4 regions of the Micromonospora xinjiangensis genome follow, and region 2 is predicted to be linked to each of the others. Evidence: riboswitches for the same ligand, from Rfam matches in the RefSeq annotation. Region 2 holds a riboswitch; each other region holds the start of a gene.
The links. Region 2 has a riboswitch for cyclic di-AMP ahead of SM573_RS29075 (C39 family peptidase). Riboswitches for the same ligand answer to the same signal wherever they lie in the genome.
Positions count from the first base shown of each region.

Region 1 (4,376 bases), on a different contig from region 2:
GCGAGGGCGGCCCGCTCGGTGACACCCACCTCGTCGGCGACGTCACGCAGCCGGGCTGTGGGGTTACGGGCGATGGCGAGCAGCACATGGCCGTGATTGGTGAGGAAAGTCCAGTTCCGAGGGCTTCCGTGACCGCTCTCGATCGTCGCCATGGCCGCCATCGTAGGGCCCGGTGCCGCTGGCCGGCCCCGGGCCGCTCGCACGGCTCACCGCCCGGCCAGGGCCGCTCGGGCTCATCTCGAAGGCTCCGCCGTGGCGTGCTGCCCGCCTGTCATCCGCCCGTCAACACCTGAAATGCAAATCACGAATACCTTGACGGGTCTTCGCTCGGGTGTGACCGTTGACCAGGGCCTGCGACGGGGCTGGCCAGGGCCGATCACGTGGGAATAGAGGTGCGGGATGAGCGGACCCGGATCGCCCGGGCACCCGGGCACGCGGACTGGGTTCGACCAGTCGACGCCGCCGGTCCTCCGCCCGGAGCAGGCGCTCGCCGAGCTTGTCGCGGGCAACCGTCGGTTCGTCTCCGGAGTACCGGACCACCCCAACCAGGACGCCGGCCGCCGTGCCGCCGTCGCCGTCGGGCAGCACCCGTTCGCGGTGATCGTCGGCTGCTCCGACTCACGGCTCGCCGCTGAGATCATCTTCGACCGTGGCCTCGGTGACCTCTTCGTGGTCCGCACCGCCGGGCACACCACCGGGCCGGAGGTCCTGGGCAGCGTCGAGTACGCGGTCACCGTGCTCGGAGCCCCGTTGGTGGTCGTGCTCGGGCACGACTCGTGCGGTGCGGTCCAGGCGGCCCGGGACTCCGTCGCGACGGGCACGCCGCCCCCCGGCCATCTCGGCGCGGTCGTGGACGCCGTCGTGCCCAGCCTCCGCCGTGCCACGGCCGAGGGCGTGGACGACATCAACGGGATCGTCGACATCCACATCGCGGAGACGGTCGAGTCGCTGCTGGGCAGGTCCGCCGCGCTGGCCGCCGAGGTTGCGGCCGGGCGGTGCGCGGTGGTCGGCATGTCGTACCGGCTCGCGGCCGGCGAGGTCCGCCAGGTCGCCGGCACGCTGCCCGCGGCGACCGTCTGAGCCCCGGCGAGCCGGCGAGGCGCGAGCCGAGGCCGCGCCCCGGCCGACGGGCCGAGGTTTCACCCCATCCGTGATGCGCGAGAGGACCGCCCCGCGTGAAAGTGGGACGGTCCTCTCGTCGTCATGGGTCGTCGCTACAGGAGCGACATGTGCACGTGGTCTGTGTGGTTGGACGGACCGCTGTAGGACTTCCAGCCGGTCGCCGGGAACCAGATCTGCCGGTTCCAGATCACGTAGTAGATGCCGAGCCGGTCCGCGTTGCGGATGAGGAACGCGGCGAGGTTGTTGCCGTACATCCGGGTGTCGTCGTTGTGCCACGGCGAGAAGCCGCTCTTCTGCAACGACCAGTCACAGGCCCGGCCCTTCGGGTGCTCCCAGGGGCCACCGGGGCGGTAACAGCCGACGAAGCGGTTGAAGCCGGCTCGCTTGACCTCCTTGTACGCGTGCAGGGTGCGCGGCGTGATGCAGCCCGAGGTGGTGGGGTCGTTCTCGCTGCACGACTCCGACTTCCAGTCCCCGTCGGCGGTGCGGCCGGGGCCGATCTTCGCCACCGGGGAGGTGGCCGACACCAGGCCGCCCGTGAAGCCCTTCCCGCCGACGAGCGCGAGGGCCTTCTCCGCGTCCCGCTTCTGCTTGGCCATGATGGCGGCCTGCTTCTGTTGCTCCCGGACCTCGGCGTCGATCGCCAGCTTGGCCAGCTCGGCGCGGCTCTTGACCTCGTTGATGCGGGCCAGCTTCTGCGAGTTGACCATGTTGAGCTCGTCGAGGCCGGTCGCGCGCTCCACGAAGGAGTCGGGGGTGTTGCTCGACAGGAGCATGGCGACCGCGCCGATCCGGCCGGTCCGGTACGACTGTGCCGCGATCTCGCTGACCTGGGGTGCCAGCGCGTCCAGCTCGGCCTGGGCCTTCTGGACCTCCAGGTTCAGCTCCTGCTGGCGCTGCTTCGACTTGTTCAACCGGGCCTTCGCGGCGGTGTAGTTGCGGTTGGTCGTCTCGATGACGTCGGTGAGCAGTGGCGGGTCGTCGTCCTCGTGACCGGACGGGGTGCTCGGCTTGGGCGCGGCGGACGCCGGCAGGGGCCCGGCGAACATGGCCAGCGCGGCGAACACGGCCACCACAGGTGTCAACCAGCGGCGTAGGGGTGCCGTCACAGTGTTCCCTTCCGTCGACCGCCGACCGGGTTAGCTGACGGGTTCGGGGCGGAAGTGGCCCCTACCGCTGCCGCGGATTCACCCCACGTACCTGGGTTCCCGGTTCGCCGCGTGGCGATTGGGCGGTGGCACCGCAGGCGCCGCTGCGCGCCTTCGGCGGTGACCGGCAGCGAGGTTACCCGAGAGGCATCGTGGGGATCTACGCCCGGATGCCGACTAAAAGCGTCATTTCGCCATAGCGCTGGGTAACGAGTGACGCAGTCCTCAGGCCATCGGGACCGCCTGCTCACGTTGAGGAGTGTCACCATGCGCTGTCCGTGCTCCTGTCCGGGTCGGGCCAGTCCCGGCGGCTGGCGGGAGGCGGGGTGGAGGCGGGGCCGGGGCGGGCGGCGCCGAGCGCCTCCAACACCTCGGCCCGGTCCGGCGCGGGCCGGGCGGCCGGGGCGGTGGGGCCGGGTTCGTCGCTCGACGGCGCGGTGGTGCCACGACCGGCCGTGGTGACGAGCGCGGCGAGGCCGGTCGTCAGCGGAACGGCGGCGATCAACCCGAGCGTGGCGACCGCGCTGCGGACGATCTCCTGGGCGAGGAACTCGCTCGTGAGGATCTGACTCACCGGCCGCGAGTCGGCGGTGAGCAGGAGCAGCAACGGCAGCGAGGCGCCGGCGTACGCCAGCACGATGGTGTTGACGGTGGAGGCGATGTGTGCCCGGCCGACCCGGGTGGCCGCGCGGTAGAGCTGGAGTCGGGACAGCCCCGGGTTCGCGTGGGCCAGCTCGGTCACCGTGGCCGCCTGGGTGACGGTGACGTCGTCGAGGACGCCGAGCGACCCGATGATGATCCCGGCCAGCAGCAGACCGTGCAGGTCCACGTCGGCCTGGAACATCGACAGGGTGGTGGCCTCCTCGCTGCCGAAGCCGGTGAGGTGGGTGGCGGCGGTCGCCACGGTGCCCAGCACGCCCGTGAGCACCAGGCTGCCCAGCGTGCCGAGCACCGCCACCGAGGTCTGTGCGGTGACGCCGTGCGTCAGGTACAGGACGACGAACATGATCAGTGCGGCGCCGACCACGGCGACGAGCAGCGGTGACCGGCCCGCGCTGATGCCCGGCAGCACGAAGGTGAGGAGGATGGCGAAGCTCGCGGCGAGACCGGCGAGCGCCGCCAGGCCGCGCCACCGGCCGAACGCGACGATCGCGGCGGCGAAGACCACCGCGAGCCAGACCAACGGTTTGCCGCGCTGGTGCTCGGCGATGTTCCAGGTCACCGACGAGGGGTCGGCGGGGTCGGACAGCTCGACCACGATCACCTCGTCGTCGGGCTCGACGGTGGGCGCGCCGGGGCCGTCCGGGATCGGTGCCTGCACTTCCTGGCCCGAGGCCGGGCCGCTCTCCACGCGGACGGTCACCGAGCCGCACCGCTGTGGTTGCCCACCCGGCGTCCCCTCCGGTGTCTCCGGGGCGGGCGGGCAGGGTTCGCTCACCACGCGGGTGACCGTGCCGTGGTACCGGGGCGGGTCGGCGCCGCCGTCGGGCGCCGCCGCGTCGCGTGGCCAGAGCAGCAGGGCGGCGACCACCGTGGCGAGGACGAGGGGGACCACCGTCGCGACGAGGATCCGTCGCACCCGGGGTGGGGCGGACGGAGCGGGACGGGTGTGGTCAGCGCCCATGACGAATCTCCCAACGATTCCGGGGCGGGGTACGTGCCGGCGGAGTGATCGGTTCAGCGATCCGGGATCCCCCCGGCGGTGCCCGCACCAGGTGGCCGCAGGGTGGCGGCGTGACCACGTACGGCGAGGTGCCCGAGCGGACGGGCGGGGCCGCCGGCGGCGGGCGGAGCCGGCGCCCGGCGGGCTCGATGACGCGGTGTCCGGAAACCCATCGTCGGAATGCTAACCAGGGAGGTGCTGGGTGCGCCTCGCGCGGCGCGCGGCACGCCCCCGCCACCACCGGCCAGGGCGCGGCCCGGACGGCGACGCGCGCGGCGGAAGGCGCGCGCGAGCGCCGGAGAACCGGCATCGTGGGGGCATGCCCGGCCACCCGACCTCGTCGCACCCGCATCCAGAGCCCGACGCGCCCCCACCCACCGACCCGTCCGCCGGCCACGGCCAGCACAGCGGGGGCGCCGGTCACGACGAGCACGCCGGGGGGC
Region 1 covers NZ_JAXCFO010000003.1:724,812-729,187, forward strand. Annotated here, with positions in the region: gene SM573_RS15275 (helix-turn-helix transcriptional regulator) at 1-161, opposite strand, end outside; gene SM573_RS15280 (carbonic anhydrase) at 400-1,080, shown strand; gene SM573_RS15285 (coiled-coil domain-containing protein) at 1,215-2,231, opposite strand; cyclic di-AMP (ydaO/yuaA leader) riboswitch at 2,236-2,366, opposite strand; gene SM573_RS15290 (YibE/F family protein) at 2,533-3,894, opposite strand; gene SM573_RS15295 (heavy metal translocating P-type ATPase) at 4,253-4,376, shown strand, end outside.
Region 1: another riboswitch for cyclic di-AMP. It lies ahead of SM573_RS15285 (coiled-coil domain-containing protein); the one in region 2 lies ahead of SM573_RS29075 (C39 family peptidase).

Region 2 (4,376 bases):
CTGGGGGCCGGCTGGAGCCCGCACGCGCCGCGGATCGGGCGGCCCGTGGAGTCGGACCCGGCGCCCCTGTCCCCCACCGCCTGACCGGTCCGGTCTCAGCGGTACGGTTCGACCAGCGCCAGCACCGCCTCCGGGTCCTCGACGTGCGCGTTGTGCCCGAGCCCGGGCAGCGTCCGCACCGGCACCCCGAGACGCGCGAGCTGCTCGTCGGTGACCATCGGGTCGTGCTCGCCGCGCGCCAGCAGGACCGGCACGTCGGTGGCGGCCAGCAGCGACGGCAGATCCGGCTCGCCCACGGCGAACGCGCCCGGGTCCATGGCCAGTCGCCAGCGCCCGTCAACCTCGCGCAGCCCGGCCGCGACCGCCGGATGGTCCGCGTCGAGCAGCCCGGCCAGGCCGGAGACCCGCAGGTAACGCTGGGCCGCCTCGTCGCGGCCGGCGAACCACGCGACGGGTCGCGCGGCCAGCTCGCGCGTCTTCGCCAGCTCGGCCGGCGACCAGACCGCCTTGATGCCGAGACCCACGACCGCCACCACGGGAAGCCCGGCGCCACGCGCGGCGAGGGTCAGCCCGACCACTCCGCCGAGCGAGTGCCCCAGCACGACCAGCCGGTCGGTCGGCGTGAGCGCGGCGGCCACCCGCTCGGCCAGCGCGGTGAACGAGTACGCCGGCAGCGACGGCGACGAGCCGTGCCCGGCCAGGTCCGGCGCGAGCCAGCGTCCGCCCCACCGGCGCCGCAGCAGGGGCGCCCAGGGCTGCCAGACGGCGCCGGTGGCGCCCATCCCGTGCAGCAGCAGGAGAAGCGGCTCGCCCGCCGTGGGGGCAGGGGTGTCGTCGACCATGGTCGGCAGTGTGCCACCGGCGCGGTACGCGGGCGAGTGGTGAACATCCGACAGCCGGCGATGGACGACGTCGGGCGCCGGCCCCCGTCGGGGTGCCGGCGCCCGAGGTGAGCGCGGTGGTCAGGCGGAGTAGCCGCGCGTGGTCATCCAGTTCGCGAGGTCGATGGTGGTGATCCAGTACGACGGCACCGCCGGGTTCGCCGAGTCGGCGATCTTGACCGTGCGGCCCTGGTCCCGGTAGCCCACCACGGCGATGTAGTGCCCGCCGGGGAACGAGTGCCAGCCGCCGTCGACGTCGACCGCGTCACCGGCGATGTTCGCGACCACGCCGCGCCCGTCGGTCACGGCCTTGACCACGTCAGCCTGGAGCTGGTCCATCTGTGCCGGGCTGGGCGCGGTCGGGAACATCCGGGTCCGGTAGGGGTTGCCCTTGACGACCGCGTTCAGCACCCGGGTGGTGTCCTCGGCCGAGTTGGTGCCCATCTCGGTGGTGCCCAGCTGCGCGGCCAGATCGTCCTGGCTGCGCTCGATGCCGGCCGCGCTCAGCGCGTTCCGCGTGGCGGCGGGCCCGCAGTAGTAGTAGGTGGTCTGCGCCTGGTAGTCGTAGTCGAGCACCTTGCTCGCCGGCGGCTTGGGCGGCGACGGCTTGCGGGTCAGGTCCGGGTCAGCGGCCTTCTTCTTCGCCTCGGGCGAGGCGCTCGGCGAGGCGGGAGCGCTGGTCGCGGGGGCGCTGTCGGCCGGGGTCGCGATCCGCGCCTCGCCCCGCGAGGCGGCGCTGACGTCGCTGCGCAGCTCCGCGACCGCGGTAGAGGCGCCCTGCGCGGCGGGCGCGTCGTCGGCGGTGCCGATCAGCGCGCCGGTGGTGGTCGCCAGCACCAGCGCGGCGGCCGAGGCGGCGGCGACCTGGTACGGGCGTTGGGTGGCCAGTCGACGGAGCTGACGCTTCAGGGTGTGCTTCACAGTTCCTCCACGGATCGGGGGGTGAGCGATCGCGCCGACCGGAATCGGGTGTGCGTCATCGCGCGGACCGTGCCGTCCGCGGCTGTGGGATCGCTCAGGGAAACGCCCGGTGGGCCGGGCGGGACATCGCGGGTGCCGGGATCAGAGCGCCGCTACGGAGCGGCTGGGCGTGGGCACCGCGGTGCCGTGGAGGGTCGGCGAGGGCCGAGGGGTGGGTTCGTGCTGCACGAGGATGGAACTCCTTCCGACACCGCCTACCGGGTTAGCTGACGGATTCGGGCGGGAAGATCGCCCTACCGCGGGCCGTGGCTCGCGGATTCACCCCGGACGTGCAAGTGGGTCCCCGGCTCGTGAAATCACGATTAGGCAGGTCGGCGCGGCGTCGCCTCTTGCGATCGGTTACCGCACCGGACGGGCCGACAGTACTGGTCGGCGTGGAGCCTGCCAACCCCGTCCCACCTGCTTAAACCTGGTCGCGGGCACAATTTTTCCGGGCGTGGGGACGCTGACGTGACTCAATGGGACGAGCGGTTTCGTCGGCGCCCGAGGGGCGGTACGGGACAGGCCGGCGGGAACCGTGCGGGAAGCCGGGGACAATTGCGCCCGGCTGAGCCGTGCTGACCGTTTTCGGAGACATGTGACGGGGCTCACTCGGCAAAAATCGGTCTTATCACTCAAACCGGGTGAATGGTCATCGGATCTGCCGGGTGCCCGATCGGCGTGCGTCGACCGGCGTCGCCGACGGCCCCGATCCGGCGGTCGTCCTCGCCGCCCGGTGTCAGCCGACGCGGGCGGGGCGCCAGCGGGCCGTGGACGGGGGCGCCGAGACGGCGGGGGCCACGGCCGGTGCCGACATCCGGGCCGGGTGCAGCCGCGCCGCCGCCGCATACGCCTCGGCGGCGAGGGCCCGGGCCGCCTCGGCGGCGAGGTCGGCGCCCCGCCAGGCGGACCGCTCCCGCTCCTGCGCGGCCCGGTAGTCGGCCAGCCGGCTGTCGCGGACCACCCGGGCCAGCCGCACCTCCTGCTCCACCGGATGCAGCCGGGGATCCCACCCGTCGCGGTGCCCGAACACCTCACCGAGCTGGCGAAGGCTCAGCTCGCCCCGCCAGTGCGCCGCCGTGGCCGCGCGGTGCAGGTACCGCTCCCGCGCCGCGTACTCGGCCGGCGTGTGGGGCGTACGCGGTGTGGGCAGGGCACCCGCGCCGGCGAAACGGCGGGCGACCGTCTCCGCCTCGTCGTACGCGGCCCAGGCCCGCTCCAGCTCCGTCTGGGCGGTCAGCCACTCGGCGCGTCGCCGGCGGGCGGTCTGCGCCGCGCCGGAGGCGGCCACGGCCACCTCCTCGGCGTACCGGCGCAGGTCGGCCGCCTCGGCCACGGCCAGCTCACGGTCGGTCGCCGCCGCGGGGACCGACGGGTCGCCCTCCGGCCGGTCGCGCTCGGGACGGGCGACCAGCACGGTGAGCACGATCAGGGCCAGCACCAGCAGGGCGGACCAGATGGCGGCGGCCTGCGGCACCTCGATGAGGAACTGGTAGAGGACGGTCTTCTCCATGTCGCTACCTCGGGAAGAGCGGATGCGCTGGCAGGGCGGGCGTACGACAGTCGCGCGGCGGGTGGGCCGGGCGGTCGTCAGAGGGCGGGTCGGAGCGACGGCGGAGGGCCGGCGCCCGGAACTCAGACGCCCGGCGGGGCCCGCGACGCCCGGACCGGCGCCACGGCCGTGTGCGGCACCCGGGCCCGGACGCCCGGCTCGGCGGGACCCGCGCGCACCAGCGCCGGCAGTGCGAGATCGGCGGCGACCGCCACCGTCTCGTGCGGCGCCTGACCCGGCACGCGCTCGGCGGCCGCTGGCGCCGCGTCGGCCGCGCGGTGCGGACCGACCACCTCGGCGCCCGGCGCCCCGAACGCGGCGAGCGACGGCGTGTCGATCGTCTTCCCGGCCCTCGCCGGCTCGTCTCCGTGCGACGCGGCGCCCGCGACCCACACGCCGGCCGGCGGCGGGTCGTCGACGGCTCCCGGCCCCTGTGCCGCCGAGGCCGCGGCGGGCGACAGCGCCCCGAGGGTCAGCGCTCCGACGACCGCGAGACTGGCGAGCAGCCGGGTCGCCCACCGCGCCACCCACCACAGCGGACAGGTGAGCGCGACGGGAAGCACGGGTCAACGCTACCGTCGCCGCCGCCGGTCCGCATCGATGGCGGGCGTGTCGTCCGCGCCACGCCGACGGCTCCGACCTGGGTGGACGCCGCTCAACGCCCGTCCACGGGCACCCGGTGGGCGTCGTCGCGGGCTCTCGCGGAGCCCGGCCGACCGCCCGCGCCCCCGTCGCCGGATCGAGGCCTCGGCACGACCGGCGCGGCACGGGTCGCCGTGGCAGCGCTCGGATCCACCGCGGGACCGGAACCGTCCACCGTGGTCGCCGCGGCACGGGTGGCGGGGGCGACGACCGGGCGGGTGGCGGGACCCGCGCCCGGGCCGGACACCGGATCGGCGGCCGGCTCCGCGAGCCGGCGGGCCGACCGGCGCGGCCCGAGCAGACGCGTCATCGGTGTCTCGACCCAGCGGTGCAGCAGCGCG
Region 2 covers NZ_JAXCFO010000012.1:139,609-143,984, forward strand. Annotated here, with positions in the region: gene SM573_RS29065 (CDP-glycerol glycerophosphotransferase family protein) at 1-84, shown strand, start outside; gene SM573_RS29070 (alpha/beta fold hydrolase) at 96-842, opposite strand; gene SM573_RS29075 (C39 family peptidase) at 963-1,802, opposite strand; cyclic di-AMP (ydaO/yuaA leader) riboswitch at 2,039-2,181, opposite strand; gene SM573_RS29080 (hypothetical protein) at 2,581-3,354, opposite strand; gene SM573_RS29085 (hypothetical protein) at 3,477-3,956, opposite strand; gene SM573_RS29090 (acyltransferase family protein) at 4,049-4,376, opposite strand, start outside.

Region 3 (4,376 bases), on a different contig from region 2:
GGTCAGCCCCTCGGTCGCCCGGCCGCCGTGGCCGGTCGGCGCGTGGTGGGCGGGACCGCCCGCCGCGTCCGGCCCCACGGCTTGTACGTCGACAGCACCGTAGCGATGATCATGAGAGTGGTGGACACGGCCGGGGCGATGATCAGGTCGGCGCGGTCGCGGGGCGGCAGGGCGGCACCGAGGTCCCCGGCGGCACGCAGGTTCGGTGTGAGCAGCGCCAGCACGAGCACGACCATCACCGTGGTGATCAGCAGCTTGACCAGCACCCAGCGGTGGCGCAGGAGCCCCCACGGGGTGAGCAGGCTGCTGGCGACGCCGATCACCCAGACCATCACGCTGAGCGGCGCGAAGAGTGTCGTGCCGACGAGGGCGGCGACCGGGTAGACCACGGCCGGGTCGGCCCCGCGCAGGACGGCGACGCCGAGGGTGAGCAGCACGAGGTCGGTGCCGAGCCACCCCAGCGAGGTGACCAGGTGCAGGGTGAGCAGGGCCTTGCGGGCGGTGGGCGGTGTCCGGCTCATGTGGGTGATGCTGCCCGCGTCGGCCGCCCGGATCGTCCGACCACCGACGACACCCGGCCTACGCTTCGGGACGTAGCGACCCGGCGCGGTGCCCGGTGGGTGGCCGCCACCTGGCGACCACCCACCGGCGCGATCAGTACACCGACAGGTGCACGTGGTTGGTGTGGTCGCTGGACGGGTCGCCGCCCGCCCCGCTGTACGACTTCCATCCGCTGCTGGGCAGCCAGATCTGCCGATACCAGATCACGTAGAGCACGGCGAGCCGGTCGGCGTTCCGGATGAAGTACGCGGCCAGGTTGTTGCCGTACGTCTTGTCGCCGCCGGTGGCGTCACCGCCGAAGCCGTTCTTCTGCGCGGCGAAGTCGCACGCCCGCCCCTTCGGGTGCTCTCCCGAGCCGCCGCTGCGGTAGCACGAGACGTAGCGGGTGAAGCCGGCCGCCTTGGCCTGGTTGAGCGCGTGCAGCATGCGGGGCGTGATGCAGCCGTTGGCCGGGGTCGGGTCGTTGACGCTGCACGACTCCTTGGGCCAGGACCCGTCGGAGTTGCGGGGTGCCGGGGCGGCGTTCGCGGTGGAGGTGCCGCGGTTGGAGCCGCCGCTGGCGGCGCGGGTCGAGTTGCTGGTGGCGACCTCGAGGGCCCGCTCGGCCTGCTCCTTGCGCTTGGTCATGACCGCGACCTGCTTGCGCTGCTCGCGGATCTCGCCGTCCACCGCGGCCCGGGTGCGGGTCATCTCGTCCCGCGTCTCCATCAGCTCACGCAGTGCCCGGTCCTCGTTGGCGGCGACCGCGTCGAGCGCGGCCGCGCGATCCAGGAAGCCGTCCGGTGAGTTGCTGTTGAGCAGCGCCGACACGGCGGCGAGCCGGCCGGTGCGGTAGGCGACGCCGGCGATCTCGCCGACCTTGCCGCTGCGCTGGGCCAGCTCTCCCTCGATCGTCTTCAGCTCGGCGGTCAGCTGTTGCTGGCGCTTCGTCGACCGCTCCAGGGCCGCCTTCGCGTCGAGGTAACCCCGGCTGGCCGCGTCGAGCTGGGCCCGGAGGGCGGGCGTGCCGCCCTCGTCGTCCTGCGCGGGTGCGGCGGCGGCCAGAGCGGCCGGGGGAGTGGCCGCGATGGCGGTGCCGGGGGTGAGCGCGACGCAGAGGGCGAGCGTCGCGGCGATCAGGGCCGCCGTGCGGGCGGCGCGTCGTCGTACGGGTGCCACTGGTGGCATGCACATGTCCTTCCGTCAGCCGCCGACCGGGTTAGCTGACGGGTTCGGGACGGAAGATCCCTACCGCTGACGCGGATGCACCCCACGAACGTGGTTCCCCGGCTCGCCCGTGCGGGCGATTAGGCGACGGTCCCCGCCGGCGCCGGTGGGCGCCGCCTGGCGGAGGCCGGGACCGAGCCTACCGGGGCCGGTGGGGCTGGTGCAGCAGATGTGACTCCGCGTGCCGCCACAACTACCGGTAAATCGGTCATAGGGGGACGATACACGCCAAGAATTAAGGTTGTCCTCATTACCACTCCACCGCCCCGCAGGCCCCAGCGGCCGCACCGGGCTCGATCTGCAACGTGGCGTGCTCGATGTGGAAGTCCTCGTGCAGGGCCCTGCGGGCGGCGGCGAGCACGGTAGCGATCTCGGCTCCGGGTGCCATCGTGAGGTGCGCGGAGGCCACCTCCATGCCCGAGGTGAGGGTCCAGACGTGCAGGTCGTGCACGTTGGCGACGCCGGGTACGGCGGCCAGCCGGTCGCGCACCGCGCTCACCTGGAGGTGCTCCGGTGCGGCCTGGACGAGGATCCGGACCGCGGCCCGCCCGAGCCGCCAGGTGCGGGGAAGGATGAACACGCCGATCGCCACCGCGACCAGCGGGTCCGCCCACCACCAGTCGGTGACCGTGATGAGGGCCGCCGCGCCGATGACGCCCAGCGAGCCGAGCAGGTCGCCCAGCACCTCGAGGTAGGCGCCGCGCAGGTTGATGCTCTCCTGCGCGCCCGGGCGCAGCAGTGCGAAGGCGACCACGTTGGCGAGCAGGCCGAGGACGGCCACGGCCAGCATGGGGCCGGCCAGCACCTCGGGCGGGTCGCCGAAGCGGCCGACCGCCTCGACCACGACGTAGACCGCGACCCCCGAGAGCAGCACCGCGTTGGCGAGCGCGGCGAGCACCTCGAGGCGGTAGAGGCCGAAGGTGCGCTGCGGGTTCCCGGTGGCCCGGCGCCCGGCGGTGATCGCCGCGAGGGCCATGCCGATGCCCAGCACGTCGGTGAACATGTGCCCGGCGTCGGAGAGCAGCGCGAGCGAGCCGGTGCGGAAGGCGGCCACCGCCTCGACCAGCATGAGGGCGGCCAGCAGCGCGAAGGCCGCCCAGAGCCGGCCACGGTGGTGCTGCGCGGCGTTCGCCACCGACCGCTCATGGTCATGACCTGCGCCCACGAGACCACCCTCCGCGCGACCGTTCCGACCGGTCCAACATATGCTCACATCGCTATGTATGCAAGTGAGGGGTCGGGCGGTCCGCCGACCGGGGCGGGAGCCCTCAGCCCGTCGGATCGATCGTCGTGAGCCGCTGGGTGGCCCGGGAGAGCGCCACGTAGAGGGTCCGGACACCCGAGCCCGGATCCGACCGGATCTCGCTCGGGGCGATCAGCACCACGCCGTCGTACTCCATGCCCTTCGCCTCCAGGCTGGTCACCACCTGGAGACGGGGGGCGCCGAGCGCGCCGAGCCAGGCGGCCACCTCGTCACGGCGGGGCACCGGGGTGATGACCCCGACCGTCCCCTCCACCTCGCCGAGCACCCGGGTCACCGCCGCCACGGTGGTGGTCTCCAACTCGGTCGCCGGCACGACCAGCTCGACCGGGTCGACACCCGTGGAGCGGACCGCGGTGGGCAGCGCGAGGTCGGGATCGACCCGCCGGATCTCGGCCGCCGCCACCGCGAAGATCTCCGAGGAGTTGCGGTAGTTGGTGGTGAGGGTGAAGTGGTGCCGCCGGCGGCGGCCCAGCGCCTGGTCCCGGGCCCGCGCCAGCTCCCCCGGGTCACCGGTCCACGCGGTCTGCGCCGGGTCGCCCACCACCGTCCAGGAGGCCAGCCGGCCCCGCCGGCCGATCATCCGCCACTGCATGGGCGACACGTCCTGCGCCTCGTCCACCACCACGTGCGCGTACTCCCGGTAGTCCGCCGGGCGCTCCCGGGCCGCCTCCCGCGCCGCCCGCCGCCGGTCGGCGTACGTGCTCAGCTCCCGGACCCCGCCCGCGAGCTGGAACGGGTCCCGCTTCGGCCGGGCCGGCTGCACCGGCTTGCCGAGCAGCGCGTCCAGCTCGTCGAGCAGCGCGATGTCGGCGATCGTCAGCCCGTCGGCGTCCAGCGTCCGGTACGCCTCCGACAGCAGCCGGATCTCGGCTCCGGAGAGGACGCCGCCCGCGTACCGCCGCAACCGCTCCGGACGCGCCAGCCAGCCGAGCACGTGGCGCGGGTGCAGCCGGGGCCACCAGGCCTTGAGGAACTCCCGGAACTCCGGCCGGTCGGCGATCTCGTCCTCGAAGACGCGCTGCTCCGGCAGCCGGCCGACGCCCAACCGGCGTGCCTGCGCCCACAGCGCCGCGAACACGCCGTCGAAACCCGCGCGGCGCACCTCGTTACGCCGTGCGCCCCGGGGCAGGGCCCGGTCCCGGATCGCGTCCAGCTCGCGGCGGTCCAGCCGCAACAGCTCACCCCGGTAGAGCAGGCGCAGCTCGTCCGGGCCGTCCGGCACCGCGTCGCGGACCGCCCGCTCCAGCACCCGGCGCATCCGCAGCGACCCCTTCACCGCGGCCACCTCGGGCGGGTCGGTGCGGGTGGCGGTCATCCCCGGGAAGAGCGTCCCGAGCGAGTGCAG
Region 3 covers NZ_JAXCFO010000005.1:470,268-474,643, reverse strand. Annotated here, with positions in the region: gene SM573_RS21035 (hypothetical protein) at 3-521, opposite strand; gene SM573_RS21030 (coiled-coil domain-containing protein) at 655-1,719, opposite strand; cyclic di-AMP (ydaO/yuaA leader) riboswitch at 1,733-1,864, opposite strand; gene SM573_RS21025 (cation diffusion facilitator family transporter) at 2,018-2,932, opposite strand; gene SM573_RS21020 (HelD family protein) at 3,036-4,376, opposite strand, start outside.
Region 3: another riboswitch for cyclic di-AMP. It lies ahead of SM573_RS21030 (coiled-coil domain-containing protein); the one in region 2 lies ahead of SM573_RS29075 (C39 family peptidase).

Region 4 (4,376 bases), on a different contig from region 2:
GTCGGCGCCGAGGCGGGGTTCTGGAACCACGCCTTCTGGCCGAGGTACCAGATCGCGGTCCAGTCGCCGCGCACCTCGGCCACCGCGTACGTCTGCCCCGCCGAGGCGCGGGCGCCGTGGTCGGAGACGTACATGGTGTTCGGCGTGCCGTCCGGGCGCTCGCCGAGGTCGTTGACGAGCGGGGCGTCGTGGCTCGGCGCGCTGTGCAGGACCACCGCGGAGGAGCCGCGCAGCGGGCAGGGCTCGGCGGGCGGCGGCGGGGTCGGCACGCCGGGCGGCTGCTGGTTGCAGCCCTGGAGGGCCGGCCGGTTGGTGTCGAAGTCGGGGTCGATGGTGACCAGGCCGGTCCGCGCGGTGCCGGTGGTCCGGAACGGCGCCTTCAGCAGGTCGAAGTAGTGCGACCAGTCCCAGTACGGGCCCGGGTCCCAGTGCATGCCGGCGACGGTCGAGGCCACCGTGCCGGGCACGTTGTCGTGGCCGATGATGTGCTGGCGGTCCAGTGGAATGTGGAACTTGTGGGCCAGGTACCGGACCAGCTTCGCCGAGGTGCGGTACATCGCCTCGGTGTACCAGGTGCCGTGACCGGCGAAGCCCTCGTGCTCGATGCCGATCGACTTGGCGTTGACGTACCAGTTGCCGGCCTGCCAGCCGACGTCCTTGGCCTTGACGTGCTGGGCCACGTGGCCGTCCACCGAGCGCAGCGTGTAGTGCCAGCCCAGGTAGTCCGCTCGCTTCACCAGGTCGACGCTCGGGCCGTAGTACCCCTCGGTGTCGTGGATGACGATGTACTCGATCTTCTGCTGGGCCGGTCGGTTACCCAGGTCGTGGTTGCCGTAGTCGCCGGCGCCCGGGCCGTACTGCTCGTACGGGGCCGGGATCCACTCGCAGCCGAGGCCGACGGGGCACTCCAGCCCGTCGGGCCGCTCCGCCCGGCGCAGCCCGAGCCGGTGCAGGGTGTCCGCCCGCACCGTCACCGCCTGGGCGGCGAGGGTGACCTGGTGACCGTCGTCGGTCCGACGGCTCGCGCCCGCGCGGATCTGGTCGTACACCTCGTCGGCGAAGGCGGTGGCGGTCGCCTCGGTGTCGGCGCCCGAGTAGCGGGCCACCGCGCCGTACCAGGCCCCCGCGTCGGTTCCGGTGCCGACCGGGCCGCCCAGCTCCCTCTGGTACGCGGCGAGCAGCGCGGCGCCCCCTCGGATGTTGGTGGCCGGGTCGGCGCGCAGCGCCTCGACCGGCGCCCCGGTGAGCGCGGCGGCGGCCTGGAGCGTCTGCAGCGCGGCGGCGGGCGCCCTGTCGGCCCCCGCGGCTCCCGCCGGTGCGTCCACGGTCATCGGGCGGGACGTGTCCCCGCGCGGGTCCTCTCCCTCGTCGACGTGGAAGCCGGAGGGCAGGCTCGCGACGTGGGCCGCGTCGGTGAGGTGCAGCGGGCCGTAGCCGCCGCTGGTGCTCGGCGTGCCGGCGTGGGTGTCCCATCTGGACTCCAGGTACGAGACGCCGAGCAGGACGCTCTCCGGCACGCCGTACTCCGCCGCCGCGGCGGCGTACTGCTGCTGTCGGTCACCGCCCGACGGGGCGCCGGCGAGCGGGGCGGCGCCGGCCGGAACGCCGGCGAGGGGCACGGCCACGGTGGCGGCGACCAGCGCGGTGGCGAGCAGGCCACGCCTGCCCCTGGACATGGTGGGAAGGTGCATCGAACCCCCAGGAATGGACGGGTCAGGTATTTGTCACCTTCACTCCGTCACCGCACCGGGGTCAATACCTTTCCGTCGTCGGACCGAATTCGAAGAAAACTTTCGACATCGCACCGGCCGTCCGCCGACGTGGTGGCGAGCACGGAGTGTCACGGCGCGAAGGGTTGCGGATCAATAACGGGGCTCTCTAGTCTGGTCAATCGTCGGCCCGGTAGCAGGTCCGTCCAACCCGGGCGGTAACGGTCCGACACCGCCGAGTCGCTCGACGAGCGAGCCGGGGACCCAGGTTCCCGGGGTGAATCCGCAGCCAATGCGGTAGGGCGCCTCCCTTCCCGCCCGAACCCGTCAGCTAACCCGGTAGGCGGTCAGGAAGAAGGAGTACGGAGCCCGGTGGCCCACCATGCCCCGCGGCCGCCGTCGATCGGGCCGGTGACCGCCGGCCCCTCGACGGACGCGCCGCGTTCCCGCTGGTCCCGCTTCACCACCGCCCTCGCCGCCCTCGTCGGCGTTGCCGTCATCCTGACCGGCAGCGCGACAGCGGCCCACGCCGACCCGTCGATCGCCGAGATCGAGCGCCAGATCGACGAGGACTGGAACAAGCTCGAGCCCGTCATCGAGCAGCACAACGCCACCCGCCAGGCGCTCGCCGCCAAGCGCACGCAGGCCGACGCGTTGGCCGACCGGATCAAGCCCCTGCAACTCCAGGTCGACCAGGCTATGAACGAGGTCGGCGCGCTCGCGGTACGGGCGTACAAGGGCGAGGACGTCTCCACCGTCAACGCCGTGCTGGGCAGCCGTAGCCCCGGCGAGCTGGTCGGCCAACTGGAGCTGCTCGACCGGTTCGCCCACAGCCGGCAGCAGGGTGTGCGGCAGGTGGCCGACCTGCGCGACGAGTTGATGCGCCAGAAGGCCCCGCTCGACGCCCTGGTCGCCCAGCTGACCCGGGCCGAGGCCCAGTTGGCGGCGAAGAAGAAGCAGATCAACGCCGAGATCGACCGGCTGCAGAAGCTGCGGATCAAGGTGTACGGCAACGGTGGCGGCGGCCCGCTGCGGCCCGCCCCGTGCCCGGCCACCTACCCGGGCGGGCCGGCCGGAGTGGCGGTCAAGTTCGCCTGCGCGCAGATCGGCAAGCCGTACGTCTGGGGCGCCGAGGGCCCCGACGCGTACGACTGCTCGGGCCTGGTGCTCGCGGCCTGGGCCAAGGCCGGTGTCGCCCTGCCCCACAACGCGGCCCAGCAGCGGCGGGTGACGAAGACGGTGAGCCGGGCGGACCTACGCCCCGGTGACCTCGTCTTCTACTACAGCGACCTGCACCACGTGGGCATGTACGTCGGCGGCGGCTGGGTGGTCCACGCCTCGCAGGCCGGGGTGCCGATCAAGATGAAGAAGGTCGACGACGGCCCCATCCACAGCTTCGGCCGGCCGGGCTGACGCGTACGCCGAGAAGGGGGCCCGCTCCGACCCCGGAGCGGGCCCCCTTCTCGTGGTGTCAGCGGGTCGGCCAGGTGCGCCAGTTCTGCCAGGACCGGCTCGGGGTCGGGCCGCGCTGCCCCTGGTAGCGCGAGCCGTAGACCGCCGAACCGTAGGGGTGCTCGGCCGGCGAGGAGAGCCGGAAGATGCAGAGCTGCCCGATCTTCATGCCCGGCCAGAGCGTGATGGGCAGGTTGGCCACGTTCGACAGCTCCAGCGTCACGTGGCCGGAGAAGCCGGGGTCGATGAAGCCCGCGGTGGAGTGGGTGAGCAGGCCGAGCCGGCCGAGGCTCGACTTCCCCTCCAGCCGCCCGGCCAGCTGGTCGCCGAGCGAGATCACCTCGAGCGTCGAGGCGAGCACGAACTCGCCGGGGTGCAGCACGAACGGCTCTCCGTCGGGGACCTCGACCACGGAGGTCAGGTCGTCCTGCTGCCGGGCCGGGTCGATGTGCGTGTAGAGGTGGTTGTTGAAGACCCGGAAGAGCCGATCGAGACGGACGTCGATGCTGGACGGCTGGACCAGGGTGGGCTCGAACGGCTCCAGCCCGAGCGTGCCGGCCTTGATCTCGGTGACCAGGTCGCGGTCGGAGAGCAGCATCGCACCACCATAGCGAGGCTTCCTCGAAGGTCCCCATCCGGTGCGGGTGACCAGCGCGTCGCGGTCGCTCCTCGTACATTTGTTCGATAGAATGCCCACATGGCTTCCTGGTCCGAATTCGCCGCTGACGAGCCCCGGCTCGCCGACGGGATCCGCGTTCTCATGCAGCAGTACGGTCCGGGCTTCGGCTATCTGGCCACGGTCCGTGCCGACGGCGGGCCCCGGGTGCACCCGGTGTCACCGGTGATCACCGACGAGGGTCTCTTCTGCTTCATCATCGACTCGCCCAAGCGGCGTGACCTGGAGCGCGACGGCCGCTACGCGCTGCACTCCTTCCCGCCGGAGGAGAGCGACGACGAGGCGTACGTCGCCGGCCACGCCCGCCCGGTCACGGACCGGGCCCGGGTGGCCCGGCTGGCGGCCAGCGCCGGCGCCGCACCCCAGGTCGACTGGCGGCTGTTCGAGTTCACCGTCGACGTGGCCATGCTCGCCCGGCGCGACTCGGGCAGTGCCGGCGGTCCCGGCGAGGGGCGGGGGCGTCCGGCCGTGCAGGTCTGGCTCGACCCCCGGGCCTCCGACCGTCCGGCCGATCACGCGCCGGTCGTCCCGCAGACCCG
Region 4 covers NZ_JAXCFO010000003.1:269,547-273,922, forward strand. Annotated here, with positions in the region: gene SM573_RS13105 (N-acetylmuramoyl-L-alanine amidase) at 1-1,676, opposite strand, end outside; cyclic di-AMP (ydaO/yuaA leader) riboswitch at 1,933-2,069, shown strand; gene SM573_RS13110 (C40 family peptidase) at 2,082-3,122, shown strand; gene dcd (dCTP deaminase) at 3,181-3,759, opposite strand; gene SM573_RS13120 (pyridoxamine 5'-phosphate oxidase family protein) at 3,859-4,376, shown strand, end outside.
Region 4: another riboswitch for cyclic di-AMP. It lies ahead of SM573_RS13110 (C40 family peptidase); the one in region 2 lies ahead of SM573_RS29075 (C39 family peptidase).